Kordia antarctica: one gene and its partner. The protein of the gene in region 1 interacts with the protein of each later gene in a pairwise test. Links are inferred from orthologs where the notes say so. Each region holds a gene or a part of one and is shown in the gene's direction. Other genes may lie near its edges. The genes, in order: uvrB and uvrA.

Evidence for each region.
Region 2: the proteins of uvrB (region 1) and uvrA interact in binary tests that used the Escherichia coli proteins (3 or more experiments, as listed by UniProt). The link is inferred for Kordia antarctica from one-to-one orthologs.

The regions. Positions count from the first base shown.
Region 1 is NZ_CP019288.1:5,053,512-5,063,682, reverse strand. Bases 4,313-7,296 are described here. They hold uvrB (excinuclease ABC subunit UvrB), read left to right. Parts: upstream 4,313-4,802; coding sequence 4,803-6,791; downstream 6,792-7,296. Other genes in these bases: IMCC3317_RS21165 (hypothetical protein), read right to left, coding at 7,133-7,296; IMCC3317_RS21175 (hypothetical protein), read left to right, coding at 4,313-4,597. In the rest of the region: IMCC3317_RS21180 (T9SS type B sorting domain-containing protein), read left to right, coding at 1-3,737; more of IMCC3317_RS21175, read left to right, coding at 3,851-4,312; more of IMCC3317_RS21165, read right to left, coding at 7,297-7,519; IMCC3317_RS21160 (ABC transporter permease), read left to right, coding at 7,763-8,686; IMCC3317_RS21155 (ATP-binding cassette domain-containing protein), read left to right, coding at 8,680-9,360; IMCC3317_RS21150 (cold-shock protein), read left to right, coding at 9,456-9,647; IMCC3317_RS21145 (DUF1456 family protein), read left to right, coding at 10,123-10,171. UniProt on the Escherichia coli protein: The UvrABC repair system catalyzes the recognition and processing of DNA lesions. A damage recognition complex composed of 2 UvrA and 2 UvrB subunits scans DNA for abnormalities.
Region 2 is NZ_CP019288.1:299,909-310,463, reverse strand. What follows is about bases 4,587-7,954. They hold uvrA (excinuclease ABC subunit UvrA), read left to right. Parts: upstream 4,587-4,919; coding sequence 4,920-7,754; downstream 7,755-7,954. Other genes in these bases: IMCC3317_RS01365 (hypothetical protein), read right to left, coding at 7,826-7,954; IMCC3317_RS01375 (hypothetical protein), read left to right, coding at 4,587-4,859. Outside these bases: IMCC3317_RS01390 (DUF4846 domain-containing protein), read left to right, coding at 17-751; IMCC3317_RS01385 (hypothetical protein), read left to right, coding at 778-1,491; IMCC3317_RS01380 (zinc-dependent metalloprotease), read left to right, coding at 1,613-4,333; more of IMCC3317_RS01375, read left to right, coding at 4,482-4,586; more of IMCC3317_RS01365, read right to left, coding at 7,955-8,086; IMCC3317_RS23635 (LGFP repeat-containing protein), read right to left, coding at 8,557-9,984; IMCC3317_RS01355 (LOG family protein), read left to right, coding at 10,332-10,555. UniProt on the Escherichia coli protein: The UvrABC repair system catalyzes the recognition and processing of DNA lesions. UvrA is an ATPase and a DNA-binding protein. A damage recognition complex composed of 2 UvrA and 2 UvrB subunits scans DNA for abnormalities.

The DNA.
Region 1 (10,171 bases):
GTTTCAATTTAACCACTAAAGAAGCTGAAATTCTAACTACTGTGCCGCCTGCAAATTATACGGTTACGTATTATCCAACACAAAACGACGCCGATAACGATACAAATGCACATCCAAATACAATTCAAAATACAACATCGCCACAAGAAGTTTTTGTACGTGTGTTAGACATTGACAATGGTTGTTTGGCGTTTACAAGTTTCAACTTAGTGGTAAATCCGATGCCTATCATTACACAACCAACACCTTTTGATATTTGTTCTGATAACGGTACGGCTGCTATCGATTTAACGGTACGAAACGATGAAATCACAGGAATGAATCCTGTACTTGGAGTTACCTATCACAATTCGCAAAATGATGCGGACAACAATTTGAATCCAATCATTGGAAACTACACAAATTCATCACCAAATGATACTGTTTTTGTGCGTGTTGTAGATACACAAACTGGTTGTGCAATAACGACAACATTACAAGTAAATGTTAGCACTTCGCCTATGTTGAATCCTCCTGACCGAAACTTAATTGACGCTTGTGATGCTGATCACGATGGCTTTGCAACATTTGACTTTACAGATTTCCTCAATGAAGTTACCATGGGATTAACGGGCGTTACAACTACGGTACATACTTCTTCTGATGATGCTAATACTGGTGCCAATCCGGTTCCTGACGTAACAGCTTTTGACAATACCGTTATTGACCTACAAACACTATATATTAGAGTTGTGGATGCTGCTGGTTGTTTTACGGTCACGCAATTTGTGGTACACAGTAATGCGTTATTAACCGCTACAAATATTGAAAACGTCATTCGTTGTGATGATCCGAGTAATGATGGTATTTTTGAATTCAACCTTCAAACGGTTTTTGATAGGATTCAAAATAATTTGGATTATGTGGGTATTGTATTTTACGAAAGTGAAGATGATAGAACCAATGCTGTAAATCCTATTGACATTACAGTTCTATATTCAAACACTTCCAATCCGCAAGATATTTTCCTAACACTTTCAGATGATATGGGCTGTGAAGATTTTGCTGAGATTACCTTAACTGTGCATCCGAATGTTACGGCTCCAAACCTTGGCACGTTAACGTATTGCGACACCGATGATGACTTCGTTGTAGCAATTGATTTAACTACATTTACATCCACAATTCAAGGCGCAAATACCACATATACTATATCTTATTATGAAACACCAGGCGATGCGAACGTTTTTGCCAATCCTATTGTAGCTCCGTATGTAAACTCATCCAATCCACAAGAAATATTTTATAGGTATACCAATCCTGCAACGAACTGTACAGAAATTTCATCGTTTCTTATTGAAATATTGCCAGCACCAACAGTTATGCAACCGTCTACCTTGTTAAGATGTGATGAAGATACTGACGGTATTGCAGATGTAGATTTAACGCAAAGTCAACCAGAAATTATTGCAGACTTAACCAATATCAACATTAGCTATCATTCCTTGGAAGCAGATGCTTTTGAGAATACCAACATAATTCCAGATCCTACTGTCTATAATACAGCAACATCATCTGCATATGTTCGTGTAGAAAATGCTACAACAGGCTGTTTTACAGTAGTAGAACTACCGATTATTGTAAATACAATTCCAGAAGTTATTGCCACAGATTTTTATCAATTGTGTGAAACAGATGCAGATCAAACTGAAAACTTCATTATGGAGATCAAAGATGATGAAATCTTAAATGGTCAAACAGCAATGACAGTTTTCTACTATCCAACGGATCAAGATGCTTTGGACAAAACAAACGAAATTGACAAAACGGTTTCATACGCAAACCAAACAAATCCGCAAACAATTCATGTGCGTATTGAAAATGATACAGATCCAGATTGTTTTGCAGTTTCTTCCTTTGTAATTCAAGTAAGTCCTGCGCCAATGTATAATGAGCCAACAGATATTTTTGTCTGTGATGATGCTAGTAATGACGGAATTGACACGTTTGATCTTACCGACACAGAAGCAGAAATCCGTGCGGGAATTTCACAAAACTTAGTCATCTCTTTTCACTTATCTTTTGATGATGCAACGAATAATGTAGATCCGATTGGAAATACATTTACCAACGTTACAAATCCGCATGCAATATATACCAGAATTACAAATGATTCTGACTGTATGATTGTGGTCGATTTTGAATTAAATGTAATTCAAGTTCCTGAAACAAATCCGGCACCAGATGTAACGGTTTGTGATACAGATTATGATGGACAAGTTCTTTTCGATTTGACAGAAGCTGAATTCTTTATATTAAATATCAGACAAGATAATGTTGTCATCACCTATCACGAAACACAAGAAGATGCAGACGATGGAACCAACGCAATTCCTGACCCAACAAATTATACAAACGTAACCAATCCGCAACCAATTTTTGTACGATTAATCAATACCATTTCGGGTTGTTATGTCGTAATTCCGTTTACATTACATGTGAATTTACCACCATTGCTAAACAATGTTACAGAAGCTACTTTCTGTGAAGCCGAAATACCTGGAACAGTCGATTTACGCCAAATAGACGAAATCATCATTGATGATGCTACAGGTGTTTCCTTATCATATTACAATTCGGCGGCAGACGCAGACACTGAAACCAATCCGCTTCCTGATATTTACACCTATGCTACAAATCCAGAAACAATCTTTATCAGAGCAGAAAATGATGATACAACTTGTTATTTTGTAGATAGTATTGACATTAACATCAATCCGAATCCAGATGCAAATCCTGTCAGTGATATGGAAGCCTGTATCAGTAACAGTACAGATTCTACGCAAGTATTCAATCTATCACAACAAACAGCAACCGTATTAGGAGCGCAAAATCCAGCATTATTTACAGCAAGTTATCATGTAAGTATTGAAGATGCACAAAATGATGTAGCTCCATTACCAACATTATACAGCGCGTTTAACGGACAAATTATTCATATCCGTGTCGAAAACAATACAACAGGTTGTTATGACACAACTCAATTCAATACCATAATTCACCCTTTGCCAGAAGTAAATCTTCCAGAAGATATTACCTTATGTCTAAACGATCTTCCACTAACAGTAACCGCAGGTTCGGCAACTGGAAACACATACGCTTGGTCAACAAGTGAAACGACAGCTTCTATTAATATTACTTCCATCGGAACCTACGACGTAACTGTCACAAGTCCGTTTGGTTGTTCAGCAATGGCAAGTTTTACGGTAAACGAATCGGAATTGGCTACTATTGTTGATATTGATGTCGTACACTTCTCTGACAACAATACAATCACCGTAACCGCAAGTGGAAACGGAGATTACTTATATTCGTTAGATGGTGGAACGCCGCAAGTTTCAAATGTATTTGAATTTGTCGGCCCAGGATATCATACGGTAACTGTTTCAGATGTAAATGGTTGTGGCGAAGTAAGCGAAGAAGCTGTAGTCATTGATTACATTCAATTTGTGACGCCAAACAATGATGGTTTCAATGACACTTGGCACATTATCGGAATCGAAACGCTTCCAAAATCGATAGTATATATCTTTGACAGATATGGAAAACTCATCAAAACCTTACGTGCTGGCGATCGTGGTTGGGACGGAACGTACAGAGGTCGTAAACTGCCTTCAAGCGATTATTGGTTTTTAGCAGAAATAAAAGATGGTCCAACATCATTTGATGTAAAAGGTCATTTTACGTTGAAACGGTAATATCTATGGGAAAAATTAAAATAGTTGTATTCATTTTAGGTTTATTTTTTGGGGAAGAAACAATTGTTAGCTTACAACATTCAACCTAAAAATCATTTCATAATACTATATATATGGTTCAAATTGAAGAAAAGTATTCTGATGAAATTGAAGAAATTTGGAAAAACCCAAAGTTTCAAGAAATAACAGTTTGGAATAATGCTGACAAAGTTCATGACAGAATTATATCTAGAGGTTATGCAATTCACAAAGAAGTAATTAAGAATTCGATTCTTTTTATTGGTATCAATCCATCTTTTAAAAAAGGATCAGATACAAAAAGTCACTTTTTTAGCATGGATCAGACTGAAAACAATTTAGAAGGAAAAATTCATCCTTATTTTAAAAAGTTTGTTGATATTTCGAATAAACTAAGCATTAAATGGTCTCATTTAGATTTTTTTTTCTTTCGAGAAACAAAACAACGTTTTGTAGATGAATTACTGAAAGATAATATCAGTAAGGATTTCCTTGATAAGCAATTACAAATTTCAAGAGAAATAATCCTATCTGCAAAGCCAAAAATTATTGTAGTTTCTAATACTGCTGCCAGATATTTTATGAAACAAAATAAACACAAAATATCTACAAACTTTGAGTTTGAATTTAATCCAGAATTAGGAACAGAAATTATTATAAACAATTCAGAGTTGGAAGGTACTCCTGTATTTTTCACAAGTATGCTTACTGGTCAAAGAGCTATTGATAATGGATCATACAATAGATTAATTTGGCATTTAGATTTTGTTTTAAAACAGATTGACAAAGAAAATTATCAAGGTCTCAATTATGAAATGCGAAATACTGATTTTTTAGTTTAAAGTTTTACAGACACATTTCCTCACAACTGCAACTTCTTCAGTAGTTTTCATTATTTTTGCACTTCAGCGCGTTAAGGATTAAGGCATTGTTGGAGCTCTTTTGTGTTGGATTCCTGCCTTCGCAGGAATGACAATGCAAAAAGCGACTGCCGAAAGCCTGACCCTTGTGGTAACGCCCAAATACAGACATAAGCAAATACATTTTATGAAATTCAAATTAGTATCTGACTTTTCCCCTACTGGAGATCAACCGCAAGCCATCAAAGAATTAATTGCAGGAATTGAAGCTGACGAACGCTATCAAACCTTGTTAGGAGTTACCGGATCGGGAAAAACATTTACCGTTGCCAATGTGATTGAAGAAGTTCAAAAACCAACGCTTGTTTTAGCACATAATAAAACGTTGGCAGCACAATTGTACTCAGAATTTAAGCTATTCTTTCCTGAAAATGCAGTGGAATATTTTGTGTCTTACTACGATTATTATCAGCCAGAAGCGTATATGCCGTCTTCGGGAACGTATATTGAAAAAGATTTATCCATTAACGAAGAAATTGAAAAATTGCGACTCAGCACAACTTCTTCCCTACTTTCGGGACGTCGCGATGTCATTGTAGTTGCGTCAGTTTCCTGTTTATATGGTATTGGAAATCCTGTGGAATTTCAGAAAAATGTCATCACTTTAGAACGTGAGCAAGTGATTTCACGAACTAAATTATTACATCGTTTGGTGCAAAGTTTATATTCCAGAACGGAAGCCGATTTTTTACGCGGTTCGTTTCGTGTGAAAGGTGATGTGGTGGATGTTTTTCCTGGTTATGCCGATTTTGCATTCAGAATTCACTTCTTTGGCGATGAAATAGAAGAAATAGAATCGTTTGATCCTGCCACAAATAATGTGTTGGAAAAATACGAAGAACTCACCATTTATCCTGCAAATATGTTTGTAACCTCGCAAGATGTGTTGCAAAATGCCATTCATCAAATTCAGGAAGATATGGTAAAACAAGTAGATTATTTCAAGGAAATAGGAAAACATTTAGAAGCAAAACGTTTGGAAGAACGCACAAATTTTGACTTGGAAATGATTCGTGAATTAGGCTATTGTTCTGGAATTGAAAACTACTCTAGATATTTAGATGGAAGAGCGCCAGGAACGCGTCCTTTTTGTTTGTTAGACTATTTTCCAGATGATTATTTAATGATTGTCGATGAAAGTCACGTAACTATTTCGCAAGTGCATGCGATGTACGGCGGCGATAGAAGTAGAAAAGAAAACTTAGTAGAATACGGTTTCAGATTGCCAGCCGCAATGGACAACCGACCTTTGAAATTTGAAGAATTTGAAGTCATTCAAAACCAAGTAATTTATGTAAGTGCAACGCCTGCGGATTATGAATTGCACAAAACAGAAGGCGTAGTTGTAGAACAAGTAATTCGTCCGACAGGATTATTAGATCCGATTATTGAAGTGCGTCCAAGTTTAAATCAGATTGATAATTTGGTAGAAGAAATTCATCTTCGCACCGAAAAAGATGAACGTGTGTTGGTGACAACTTTAACCAAAAGAATGGCAGAAGAATTGACAAAATATCTATCGCGAATTCAAATTCGATGTCGCTACATTCACAGTGATGTTGATACGTTGGAACGTGTACAAATTATGCAAGATTTGCGAAAAGGTATCTTTGATGTGTTGGTTGGTATCAACTTACTTCGTGAAGGATTGGATTTACCAGAAGTATCATTAGTAGCGATTTTAGATGCGGATAAAGAAGGTTTTTTACGTTCCGCGCGATCACTAACACAAACTATTGGTAGAGCTGCGAGAAACGTGAATGGAAGAGCAATTTTGTATGCGGATAGAATTACGAAAAGTATGCAAAAAACAATGGACGAAACCGAATACAGGCGCGAGAAACAAATAGAATACAATACAAAACATGGCATTACACCAACAGGATTGAACAAAGCTTTGAGTTCAATTCTTGGGAAAGATGATAGTTTGGCTTGGGAAGATGAAATTAAGGCGAAAGCTGCTGCCGAACCAGATTTGGAATACTTGACCAAAGCACAACTAGAAAAGTTAATTCGCGAAAAGCGAAAAGCAATGGAAACTGCCGCAAAAGAGTTGAATTTTATGGACGCTGCGAAATATCGTGATGAAATTAAGTTGTTGCAAGAGAAGCTATAAGTTTCGACACACTAATGCTTTTATGAGAAAATATACTTTTTTAACGTGAGTTTGATGTAAGTTTACTCAAATAAAATTTTGAACATAGCTTTGAAATAACTGCTAAGCATTTGATTTTCATTCTGTTATTTTCGTTTTCTTTGCTCGCACAAAGAAAAGAAACAAAAGAAAGTGCGCTTTTCCAGAGGTATTTTTAGTTTTTCTTTTAGGGGAAAAACTAAAACCGCATGAATTTTTCTAAATTTTCTCCAAGGCTTCGAAAATTCTTAACGAAAAATCCCTGCTATACTGCGGAAAAGACAAAACAATACTCTGAAATTTTATATCGAACTCACGTTTTTTTAAGATTGCAAATACAGTTCTAAAGTTCCTAAACCAATAGACTGCGTTGTGCCATCATTTTTCACGTATGAACGACTGCCTGTAATTACAATTGTATCATCATTTGTGTAGAATCCGTTCCAAAAATCAACAATACAATACGGCGAACCTTCTGGACGAACAGAAGCTGTAAAGTTGATATGAAATGGTGCTGTTCCGGTTCCGCCATCATTATTTTTGACCCAAGCATACCCGCCAACTTTCCCCGAAACTGTAATTGGTCCTTCTGGCGTAAAATTATGTACATATGTTCCTTGAATTTGACCATCGGAAGGATCTGCACTTTCAATTGTAATTGTCAATGTTTTGTTTAATGGCGCGTACGTACCTGTTTTTGGAACTGACATATCGTTTTTATTTTAATTTATAAAATGTTTTTTCAGTAGCTATGCCATTTATAAAAGTAAGAAAACTAATTGGCAAAATCGTGCAAACTATTCTGGAAGCTAAAAAATACGTAAAACTACGTGTTTGCAACTTTAACGAGATTTGTTAAGAATTCGCTAAAGTTTAGCAATGCAGAACTTCTTCAGATTAAAAACTTAATTTTATATGTATATTCGATTTTCAGAAAACTCAAAACTACAAAATTGAACTTCTACTTCACCCTACAATTTAAAAGAATCTATCGTCATATTGACGAATTTGGCGTCATTCCGCTGATTGGTTTTGCGCTATTACTTGCACTTTTTAGTTGGGTTTCTGAAGCTATTTTTAAAAATATTTCGCAAGCTTCGTATTACTATATTGGTATTGGCTTATTGTTAACTTTGAAGTTAGGAAACATAAAACGAACTGTCTTTTTACAAAAATGCTTTCCGCTAGAAACATTTTGGAAAGTACGCATGTTAGAAAATACGCTATTTGTGCTTCCGTTTAGTGGTTTTCTCTGCTACAAACAAGCTTTTATAGAAATAATTATCATTCATGTTGGTGCTATAATGCTATCATTTTTTAATAATCTAGGTATCAGAAGCATTACAATTCCAACACCTTTTGGCAAAAACCCATTTGAATTTGTCATAGGTTTTCGAAATACTTTTTGGTTATTTCCTGTACTCTACATACTCACCTATATTGCTGTTTTTGTTGATAATTATAACTTAGGAGTTTTTAGCCTGATTGCAGTTTTTGTATGTTGCATGTCGTTTTATTCAAAACAAGAACCTTTATATTATATTTGGATTCACAGTATGACATCAAAAGAATTTTTAAACCATAAAATAAAAACAGCAATCCTTTTCAGCAGTTTTTTAGTACTGCCAATTGTCATTGGATTGTCTTTATTTTTTTCGCTTGAAAGATTACAAATTACATTGTTGTTCACAGTGTTAGGGTATTCTTTTATCCTATTAACAATTATAGGGAAATACAGTAATTATCCATCACAAGTTCATCTATTTCAAACACTTGCCATGCTGGTTTGCTTACTGTTTCCGCCACTTTTAATTCTGATTATTCCATATTTCTACAAACGATCTATCAAAAAACTTAATTCTATATTAGTATGTTAAGTGTTATCAATCTTTCAAAATCATACGGGAAAAAGCAAATTCTAAATGAAATAGAATTGCATTTCAATTCGGGAGAAATTCACGGAATTGTTGGCGAAAATGGCGCAGGAAAAACAACCTTATTCAAATGTATTGCGGGTTTGGAATCATACGAAGGAAACATTCAATATGAAAAAAGAAATATCAAAAATGTTGTTGGGTTTTTAGAAACGAATCCAGAGTTTCTATCTAAAATTACAGGAAAAGAATATTTACAATTACTCTGTAATGCGCGAAATATTAAAAATGTAGACTTTAAAGAAAAGAATATTTTTGAGTTGCCATTGCAGCAATACGCAGAAACCTATTCCACAGGAATGAAAAAGAAATTAGCGATGACAGGTGTTTTACTTCAAAATAATGATGTTTTTATCTTGGATGAGCCATTCAATGGTGTTGATATTCAAAGCAATCTTATTATTAAAGAATTGCTGAAATTACTCAAAGAAAAAGGTAAAATAATCATCCTTTCCTTGCATATATTCTCCACATTACAAGACACTTGCGACGATTTACATTACTTAATGGCAGGTAAAATAAAAAAATCTGTAAAGAATAAAGATTTTAAAATCATTGAGAACCTCATGAAAGACGTGGGTTTGAGTGAAAAAATAAGAAAATTCAATATTAAATAATTGTAACGAACTTAAAAAAAATACAGAATTTGTTGAACATTTGCATTTTGATATTATCTTTGCGTATATCATAACAATTATTAAAATTTATTACAATGAGCAAAGGAACAGTAAAATTTTTCAACGACGCAAAAGGATTTGGATTTATCGTTGAAGAAGGTTCAAACAGTGAACATTTTGTACACATTTCTGGATTAATCGACGAAGTTCGTGAAGGAGATGAAGTTGAATTCGACTTACAAGAAGGACGTAAAGGTCTTAATGCCGTGAACGTAAAAGTAATTTAATATATATTTATATTTAATTCTTAAATGAAGTAAAAGCCTATCAATTGATAGGCTTTTTTTGTGTCTTATTTTTACGATTTACTACTTGTTATTACAAAAAAACTAATATATTTAATAGTAACCTGAGTTCGATGTAAAATTACAGAGTGTTTTTTTTGTCTTTTCCGCAGTATAGCAGGGAATTTTCGAATCCTTGGAGAAAATTTAGAAAAATTCATGCGGTTTTAGTTTTTCCCTAAAAGAAAAACTAAAAATACATCTGGAAATCGAAGATTCATGAGTTCCAAAATATAAAATAGAAATCACACGAACTAAAAGCGCACTTTCTTTTGTTTCTGTTTTCTTTGTGCGAGCAAAGAAAATGAAATTAATGTGCTGATAACGAAATATTTAACCAATGCTTTACTTATAAAAAGTACGATTATATTTTGAAATCATTATTATGAACTCACATTAAAATAAGTATATTTGCTATATGGCATTAACAAACAACGACATTTTCAAAAAACTTCGCGTGGCATTAA
Region 2 (10,555 bases), 4.8 Mb from region 1 along the record:
AACAAACGAACTTGCATTGCAAGAAGAAACAAACGTTCAAGAAAGCTTGATACATCCCGAAGAAAAAACCATTGAAACACGTTTCAACACACCAAAAAACTACACTCGGATTCCGCTTGAAGCAACTCATTTTGGAACGTATTTGCGAAACTTACCTTTAAAATCATTCAACAGCCCTGTAAAATATTTTGACGGGCGCGAAAAACCTAACAACAATGTCTACATTTCTGTAGTTGATATGGAAATCGGAACCCGCGATTTGCAACAATGCGCCGATGCAGTCATGCGATTACGTGGCGAATTTCTATTTGAACAAAAACGATTAAACGACATTCACTTTAACTTTCTATCGGACGGAAAACCGAGATATTTCAAAAAATACGCAAACGGCGATCATTCATATAAAAAATTTCGAAAATACATGAATTACATCTTCGCGTATGCGAACACAGCTTCCTTACGATTGGAATTAACAAGAGTAGTTGACATTAAAGATATTCAAGTAGGCGATGTATTTATTCAAAAAGGGAATCCTTTCGGACATGCTATTATTGTTGTAGATGTTGCAAAAAATGAACAAGGCGAAAAAATATTCATGCTAGCGCAAAGTTACATGCCAGCGCAGGAAACGCAGATCTTGGTCAATCGACAAAATTCACAATTAAGTCCTTGGTACAAAGCCGAAAAAGGCGAATTACACACGCCTGAATGGACATTTGAAAGTTCTGATTTAAGAAGATTTAAAGAGTAAATTTCATCAACCAAAAAAAAATCAAATTGATAAAAAAAATATTCAAAATTTTAGGGAAACTTGCCGTAGGAATTATTGTCATTCTATTGTTACTATTCACTTTTGTATATTTCAAGTACAATGAATCGTTACCAAAAGGTGTGGAAGGCGCAGAAGCAGATGCGTTAGCTACAAAAATGCTCGTAGCTTTAAAACATGAAGAATATAAAAATACACGTTATTTAAGTTGGACATTTCCTGGCGGACATCACTATGTTTGGGACAAAGATCAGCACAAAGTGGACGTTTCTTGGAGCAACACCAAAGTAAACTTAAATCTAAAACAACCAACTACAAGTCTTGTAACAATTGGCAAAAAAATGGTAGAAGGTAATAGTAAATCAAATGCTATTGAAAAAGCACTTTCATACTTTAACAATGACTCCTTTTGGTTGGTTGCACCTTACAAAGTATTTGACGAAGGCGTAACACGAAGTATTGTGACCAAAGAAAACGACGAAAAAGCATTACTTATTACCTACAATTCTGGTGGCACAACACCTGGCGATTCATACTTATGGACTTTTGATGAAAACGAAAAACCCAAAGGCTATCAAATGTGGGTGAGCATCATACCAATTGGCGGTTTATATGCTTCTTGGGACAATTGGGAAACGATGGAAAGTGGCATTCCATTAGCTACTTTACACACGTTATTAATTGTAGATTTGGACTTAAAAAACGTTAAAGCTTGGAATTAAATACTTGACAATCTGTTAAATTTTAACACAAATACCCCATAAATGTTAAAACTTCCCTGCCATTTATTAAAAAAGAATTAACTTTATCGCACTTTATATTAAACTAAAAAATCTTGAAATTATGAGAAAGAACTACTTTTTTATATTACTATTACTTCCCATCTTAGCATTTTCGCAAGGAAAATCTTTTTGGGAAAAAACTGATAACACTGGCTTTCAGCAGGAAGAGTTATTAGAAAGAAAATCCACTCCTATTGTATACGATGTCTATAACTTAGACATAAATAGCTTAAAACAACTATTAGCTGCGGCTCCTGACAGAGATTTAAATATTGGCTCAGAAATCGTTGTACAATTCCCAGTTGCAGAAGGAAAAATGGAAAACTTTGAAGTGTATAATGCTTCTGTAATGGAGCCAGCATTTGCTGCAAATCACCCAGAAATTCAATCATACGTTGGTGTAAGTAGAGAAAATACAGGAACTACTATTCGTTTTTCGACAACGGTTTTTGGTTTTCACGCAACAGTACACACAATTGGAAAAACATTCTACATTGATCCGTTAACAACTGATTTGCAAACATATGTAATGTATGCGAAAGAGAATTTATATTCAGATTTAGAAGAAAGAATTGGATGTCTTGTTGATGAATCAACAGAAGACAGAACAAGTGCTGATGCAGCTTTTACTCCTGAAAATGCAAATGATGGAATGTTAAGAACGTTCCGTTTAGCATTAGCTTGTACGCAAGAATATGCAAACTATCACATCAACGCTGCCGGACAAGCTGCGGCAACTGATGCTGTAAAAAGAGCTACTGTTTTATCGGCTATGAACGTAACTATGACAAGAGTAAATGGTGTTTTTGAAAGAGATATGTCGTTAACGATGACTTTAGTAGACAACTCAAGTATTATTTTTATAGCAGAAAATGATGGATATACTGATAGTGATGCTAGTATGTTAATCAATGAGAATCAAACAATTGTTGATGCAAATATTGGAACTGCAAACTACGATATCGGTCACGTATTTACTACTGGTGGAGGTGGATTAGCGGCTCGTGGAGGAATTTGCTATAGCAATGCAAAAGCAAGAGGAGTTACTGGATCTTCAAATCCAGTTGGTGATCCTTTTGATATTGACTTTGTAGCGCACGAAATGGGTCACCAATTTGGAGCGAACCATACTTTTAATGGTGGACAAGGTTCTTGTTCTGGTGGAAACAGAAGTTCTACAACTGCTGTTGAACCAGGAAGTGGAACAACAATTATGGCATATGCCGGAATTTGTGGTTCAGACAACGTACAAGGTAACAGTGACGATCACTTTCATCCAATTAGTATTGACGAAATGTGGACACGTATTACACCTCCCGGAGAACCAACTTGTTCTAGCAATGCGCCAAATGGAAACGTAGCGCCTGTTGTAAATGCTGGAGCTGACTTTACAATTCCTTACGGAACTGCTTTCACACTTAGTGGAACAGGAACTGACGTAAACGGAACAACATTATCATATGCTTGGGCACAAACGGATGTTGGTATTTCAACAAATGTACCTGACGCTACAAATACTACAGAGCCACAATTTAGATCATATTCTCCAAAAACAACTGGAGATCGTACATTCCCACAATTGAGTGATATCTTAAACAATAACTTAACTCCAGCTTGGGAAGTTGTTCCTAATGTTGCTAGAACAATGGACTTTGCATTAACAGTTAGAGACAATGGTTCGCCAAACGGTGGACAAACTAACAGAGATGACATGGTACTTACATTGGCAAATACTGGCCCTTTTAGAGTAACTGCACCAGACATGACAAACCAAAGTTTTGCAACTGGAGCAAGTACAACTATTACTTGGGATGTTGCTGGAACAACGGCTAACGGAATTAATACTTCAAATGTAAATATCTTATTATCTACTGATGGTGGGCAAAACTTTTCAATGTTAGAAGCAAACACTCCAAACGATGGTACACAAGCAGTTACGTTCCCAGATTCAACTTTTGAGCCTTATTGTAGACTTAAAATTGAAGCGGTTGGAAACGTGTTCTTTGCTATGTCAAAATCATTCTCTATTGGAGCAACAGTAACAGTTGTAGAAACTTGTAACACGTATACAACTGGACCAATTGCAACGCCAATTCCTGATGGTGGTGGAGCAAACGTACAAGGTTCTCCTGTTTTTATTCCCGTAACTGTTACGGAATCAACTCCAATTACTGATGTTAGAATTAGCGTAGATGTAACACACTCGTACATCGGAGATTTAATCATGCAATTACAAACGCCAAATGGTGGAGGTTTCTCAAATATTTGGAACAGAACTTGTAACGATGCGCAATATGGAAACATTGATATTACTTTTAAAGACGGTGAGCCAGCTATTATGTGTGCAAACCCAACAGTAGGTTTAGCGGCTCCTGCAAGTCCTATGACAGGATTTAATGGAAACGACCCTTCTGGAACTTGGAACTTAGTATTTGTTGATTTCTATAACGGAGATACAGGTGTTGTAAACGAATGGTCTGTGGAACTTTGTACAGAAACTACAACTGTAGTGTTAAGTAACGAAGAATTTGCTTTAGAAAACTTCGCATTATATCCTAATCCAAACAAAGGTGAGTTCTCATTATCATTTAACTCAACTTCTGGTGAAGATATTGATGTAAATGTATTTGATATCGCTGGAAGATTAGTTCACACTAAAAACTACAACGCAACAGCTGCATTCAATGAAAATATTTCATTAAACAATGTAAGTGCAGGTATGTATTTAATCACGGTAACTGACCAAGATAGAACAGTAACTAAGAAATTGATTGTTCAATAATCAAATTTCTCAATAATATAAAAAACTCCGAAGCTTTATGTTTCGGAGTTTTTTTTGTGAAACTCAGTTTTGAAAAGCCTTTTTAAATTGTAAGTTGAACTAATCTCACTGAAAAGTGAGATCTGCCTCAATATTTACGGAAGTATTTATGAATACACTATTTGAGTATACATATAATGTCTTAATTTGGATTTCTGACTACACAGGATTCACGTACAAAGAAATCAACATCATTATATGGTTTTTTCTAATACCACTTTCGTGGATGTTACTCTTAGATAGAATTTACAAGCAGAGAAAATGTACCATTATATTCTTAGGAATCAATATCGCTTCACTCCTATTCATTATAGATTTTACAAAATTCTGCAATTGGCTCTTTCAACAATCAGTTGATTTTTTGAATACATTCAATACTGTCGGAAGTAACTATGTAACTTCTTCTGTGGTAATTTGTGTGCTTATTCCAATAGTTATTTATGTAATTTTGATTTGGAAAGCGTTTTTTAGGAAAAGTAAGGAATAACAATTATTCTTGCTTTATAACTGCTTCTAAAATTCGTACCTTTGCGTTTTGCAAAAAACTATGACGAAATACGAAGAAAATATAGAAGTGCAAGGTGCCAGAGTTCACAACCTAAAGAACATTGATGTTACAATTCCGAGAGAGAAATTAGTAGTCATTACAGGACTTTCAGGAAGTGGAAAATCATCCTTAGCTTTTGATACCATTTATGCCGAAGGACAACGAAGATATATTGAAACATTTTCTGCGTATGCACGCCAATTTTTAGGCGGACTAGAACGACCTGATGTTGATAAAATTGATGGACTTTCGCCTGTAATTGCCATCGAACAAAAAACGACCAGTAAAAGTCCACGTTCAACCGTTGGAACAATTACTGAAATCTATGATTTTCTACGCTTACTTTTTGCAAGAGCTTCTGATGCATATAGTTACAATTCTGGCGAACAAATGGTCAGTTATAGTGACGAACAAATCAAAAATTTAATTCTAACCGATTTCAACGAAAAACGCGTCAACATTCTCGCGCCAGTAATTCGCTCACGTAAAGGACATTACCGCGAATTATTCGAAAATATTGCCAAACAAGGATTTGTAAAAGTGCGTGTTGATGGTGTTATTTTGGACATCGAAAAAGGAATGCGATTGGATCGCTACAAAACACACGAAATCGAAATCGTAATTGATAGATTAGTCATAAATGATGAAGTTGACAACGACAAACGATTAACGGAAACGATAAAAACGGCAATGTATCACGGAGATGATGTATTAATGGTCATTGATCAAGATGCGCCAAAAGAAGCACGTTATTTCAGTCGAAATCTCATGTGTCCTTCTTCTGGAATCTCGTATCCAAATCCTGAACCAAATACGTTTTCGTTCAATTCTCCGAAAGGAATGTGTCCAAATTGCAACGGATTGGGAACGTTATATGAAGTAAATGATGCGAAAGTAATTCCAGATCCAAAAGCAACAATCAAAGCTGGTGGAATTGCGCCTTTGGGCGATTATAAAAAGTCGTGGATTTTCAAACAATTGGAAATCATTGCGGAACGTTTCGACTTCAAACTAAACGATCCAATCAGCGAAATTCCAAAAGAAGCAATGGACGTTATTCTAAATGGCGGAAACGAAAAATTCTCCATTGTTAGCAAAACGTTAGGTGTAACGCGCGATTACAAAATTGATTTTGAAGGAATTGTAAGTTTCATCAAGCATCAATTCGAAGACAGCGAATCATCATCGATAAAACGTTGGGCAAAAAACTATATGGACAGAGTAAATTGTCCTGAATGTAAAGGTTCGCGCCTGCGCAAAGAATCATTATATTTTAAAGTCAATAAGAAGAATATTGCAGAATTAGCGGATATGGACATTGTCGAATTATCTACTTGGTTTAACGATTTAGACAAACATCTATCTGAAAAACAACGAAAAATAGCAACAGAAGTCGTAAAAGAAATTTCTACTCGATTGAGATTTTTATTAGATGTTGGTTTGAATTATCTCGCATTAAACAGAAGTTCAAAATCATTATCTGGTGGAGAAGCACAACGAATTCGACTTGCCACCCAAATTGGTTCACAATTAGTTGGTGTTTTATATATTTTAGATGAACCAAGTATTGGATTACACCAAAGAGACAACGAAAAACTAATCAATTCGCTTGAATCTTTACGTGATATTGGAAACTCTGTAATCGTCGTAGAACACGATAAAGACATGATAGAACGCGCCGATCACGTTATTGACATTGGTCCGCATGCAGGAAGACATGGCGGCGAAATTATCTCAGAAGGAACTCCACAAGAATTATTAAAACACGATACATTAACGGCTGCATATTTGAATGGAAGCAAGCAAATCGCAATTCCGAAAGAACGCAGAAAAGGAAACGGTAAAAAATTAGTCTTAAAAGGCGCGACAGGAAACAACTTAAAAAATGTTTCGGCAGAATTTCCGCTCGGAAAAATGATCGGCGTTACAGGTGTTTCTGGAAGTGGAAAATCGACTTTAGTCAATGAAACACTTTACCCGATTCTGAACGCACACTTTTTCAATGCTGTCAAAGAGCCAATGCCGTACAAAAGCATCAAAGGTTTGGAGCATATTGACAAAGTAATTGACATTAATCAATCGCCAATTGGACGAACTCCGCGATCAAATCCTGCAACATACACAGGCGTTTTTAGCGAAATAAGAAGTCTATATGCAAAAACGCAAGAAGCAATGATTCGTGGTTACAAACCGGGGAGATTCAGTTTCAATGTAAAAGGCGGACGTTGTGAAACCTGTCAAGGTGGCGGATTGCGCGTGATTGAAATGAACTTTTTACCAGATGTATATGTAGAATGTGAAACATGTACAGGAAAGCGTTTCAATCGTGAAACATTGGAAATTAGGTACAAAGGAAAATCAATTGCAGATGTTTTAAGCATGACGATGAACGAAGCTGTAAATTTCTTCGAACACATTCCAAAAATATTCAGAAAATTAAAAACAATTAAAGATGTTGGTTTAGGTTATATCACACTCGGTCAGCAAAGTACAACGCTTTCTGGTGGCGAAGCACAACGTATAAAACTCGCAACTGAACTCTCCAAAAGAGACACAGGAAATACATTTTATATCTTAGACGAACCAACTACAGGATTGCATTTTGAAGATATTAGAGTCCTAATGGACGTGTTAAATAAATTGGTAGACAAAGGAAATACCATTGTTGTCATTGAACACAATATGGACGTTATAAAAATGACCGATCATATTATTGATATCGGCTATGAAGGCGGAAGAGGCGGCGGAGAAGTCATCACAATAGGAACTCCGGAAGAAGTTGCCAAACATAAAAAAAGCTATACGGCGCATTTTTTGAGGAAAGAATTGGCATAAAAAAGCTGTGATTTCATGCTATAAAAGTTATGAAATCACAGCTTTTTCAAGATGTAAAACGGTTCAAATCTTTAACAATGTATTAATGAATGGTGAGGATCTTGTGGACAATTACATTGTGATTCAAATCCTACACAAACGTTAGCGGGTTGAGATGTTCCACAAACATCTTTTGTTGGACATATTGCAATGTCCTTTGTTGGGCATATTGCAATGTCTACACTAACACATGGTAAAAAATTTGTAAAAATTCCTCCTTGTAAATTTGATGCACTTAAATTAGAAATGCTTTTTTTATTAAGTTTTAGCTTTGTTAATTTCTTTTTTTTCATAATTTCCAAAGTTTAAGTTAATTTCTATAAGATACAAGATTTAATTAGCATTTTAGTAAGGAAAAACCGTACTATACATACGGCATGTTTCTGATTATTAAGTTTTTAACCTATTTTTTTCGAAAGAAAAATAACTTGCAAGCACTAGCATAACTCTCCATTTTAAAACAATATTTAATGTTAGATAGATTGTATTTTTAGATAAAATAGGGTCTTATCTAATGAGATTGAAAGTTGTGAAAGTCCCTTAGAAAGGAATAAAAATGCTACTAAACACAAAAAATGTCAAACAGCGCATTTCTTGAAGAAAGAGTTGAATTAAAATCTAAACTTCGATAGCTTCGCTAGGTATTTTCAATCAAAATATATTTTTATTTCAATAATGCTCTGTATTCGAGTTAAAAACTAAAAAAGCTGTCTAAAATTAATTCTAGACAGCTTTTCAATTATACATTCAGCAATATTAAAAACTATAATTTATCTAGTTTATCTTGTGCGACACCTGCGACCACTTTTCCAAGAATATCTCCTCTAAAGTACAATTTGATTCCTCCATCTTTCATTACTTTAAAACTTAAGAAACCTGTATTTTTAGGCACATCACCCAATTCAAGAGCGTCTTTAAAGCCTTCTAAAATTCCTTTTTTCAATCCCGCTAGTAATTTACTATTTCCAGCTCCTGAAGTATGAATATGCCAATGATCTAACTTAGCCGTTAACTTACAAGCAACTTTTCCATCAGGGTTTTTATTACTTTCAAAAGCTATTCTTAACGTAATTGTATACGAAGGATTTGGAATAAAAAAGATTCCACTCTCATAATCTCCTTTTATTTTAAAGGTTACCTTTCTATTTTTACTCCGTGTAAAATCATATCCTGTATTCCCTACACTAGAAATTCGAACAGAATCTACATTCAAATCTTTTTGTCCTTTGGTTTTCTCTTTAAAAATTGTTTCAAACAATGAACGTACTTTTCTTCCGCTTAATTTTGCTGTATTAGGATTTTCTTCTGCGTTATTATTCCAAATAATTACTCCATTTTGAAAATCACTAAACCACGTATTCTTATTTGGGTCAATTTTAATTTCATCAGAAGTTGGATACCCGTAAATTCCACGTTCCCAACCAGTTTTTGCCCACTCATGTCTAATAGCGCCTCTTACCAATTTTGGTCCCGTAGTTGGATGCCAATAAATACTTCCATTACCTGAAAAATGATTAAATCTACCTTTAGTATCTGGAGTTGTAGTTTCGTCAGTTACAGGAAGTGCCAACGCATTATTCGGTCCGCCTACATTATTATATTTCAAACGAATAGCGCCGTGAATTTCTTGTGGTCCTGTTTTTGGTGAACAATAAATATCACATTTTTGAAAAGTCACTCGCTTTCCTCCTTTTACTGTTGTCGGAGCATTAATATTAGACGTTGCTGCGCCTGTAAAACCAGTTCCTAGTGTTTGTGCTTTTGCTTTAATTCCGTTGGTACAATCTCCATCCGCAAGTACTGTATTTGTAATAAGCAATGTGATGTCTGCGTAATCGTCTCCTTCGTCAGTATTTCGTACTCTAAAAGAAACTGTTTTTGTTTGATTTGCAGCAATAACAGCACTTTTAGAAGCAGTTCCATCTAAATCAGATGTATTTGTAGAAGAACCTTCAAATAGTTTTGCATATTCTTTTACAGAAACGGAACCATTTGAATTTTGTGTAAACTTAATCTTCAATTCTATACGAACTTCTCCTCCACATCGTCCTATAAAGAACAGGTTATTTGTCTTTTTTCCAGCGTCTAATAAAAAAAGCCCTGAGTTTCGAACGGTTCTTCGTTCATTTGATCCGAAATTTTCATGATCTACAATTTTCATTGTAGATACATATTGTATTTTACTTTGCATGATATTTTATTTTTTTGGTTATAAACTTAAAATCTCCCGGGAAGTCATTCTTAAAGTTTTTTCTTAAAAATGACTGAAACAAAGAACAAACATATTCGAAAGAAAAAACACCGTCTTTTTCACTATTAACAGACAGTAAAACACGGTTAAAGATTACGTGTAAAAAATTGAACTCATTATATTTGCCTCAGGAAATAACCCTATCTAATCAAGCTATTTCCCCTTTTACAAAGAAAAAAATCGCAAATGCTTCATCAAATAATTTTATGTTAATAACCTCAAAAAGTTTCACATCATATCTATATAAAATAGTATCTTAGCACGTTTTGATTAAAAATTACATGAACATGAGAAAAGAAAAGAACAATAAAGGTTGGAATGAAATAAAAACAAACGATTCTTGGGCGCTTTTTAAGATAATGGGCGAATTCGTAAACGGATTCGAGAAAATGAGCCAAATAGGTCCTTGCGTTTCCATCTTTGGATCTGCGCGTACAAAGCCAGACAATAAATACTATAAACTTGCACAAGATATTGCACATAAAATTGTAGATCACGGGTATGGAGTCAT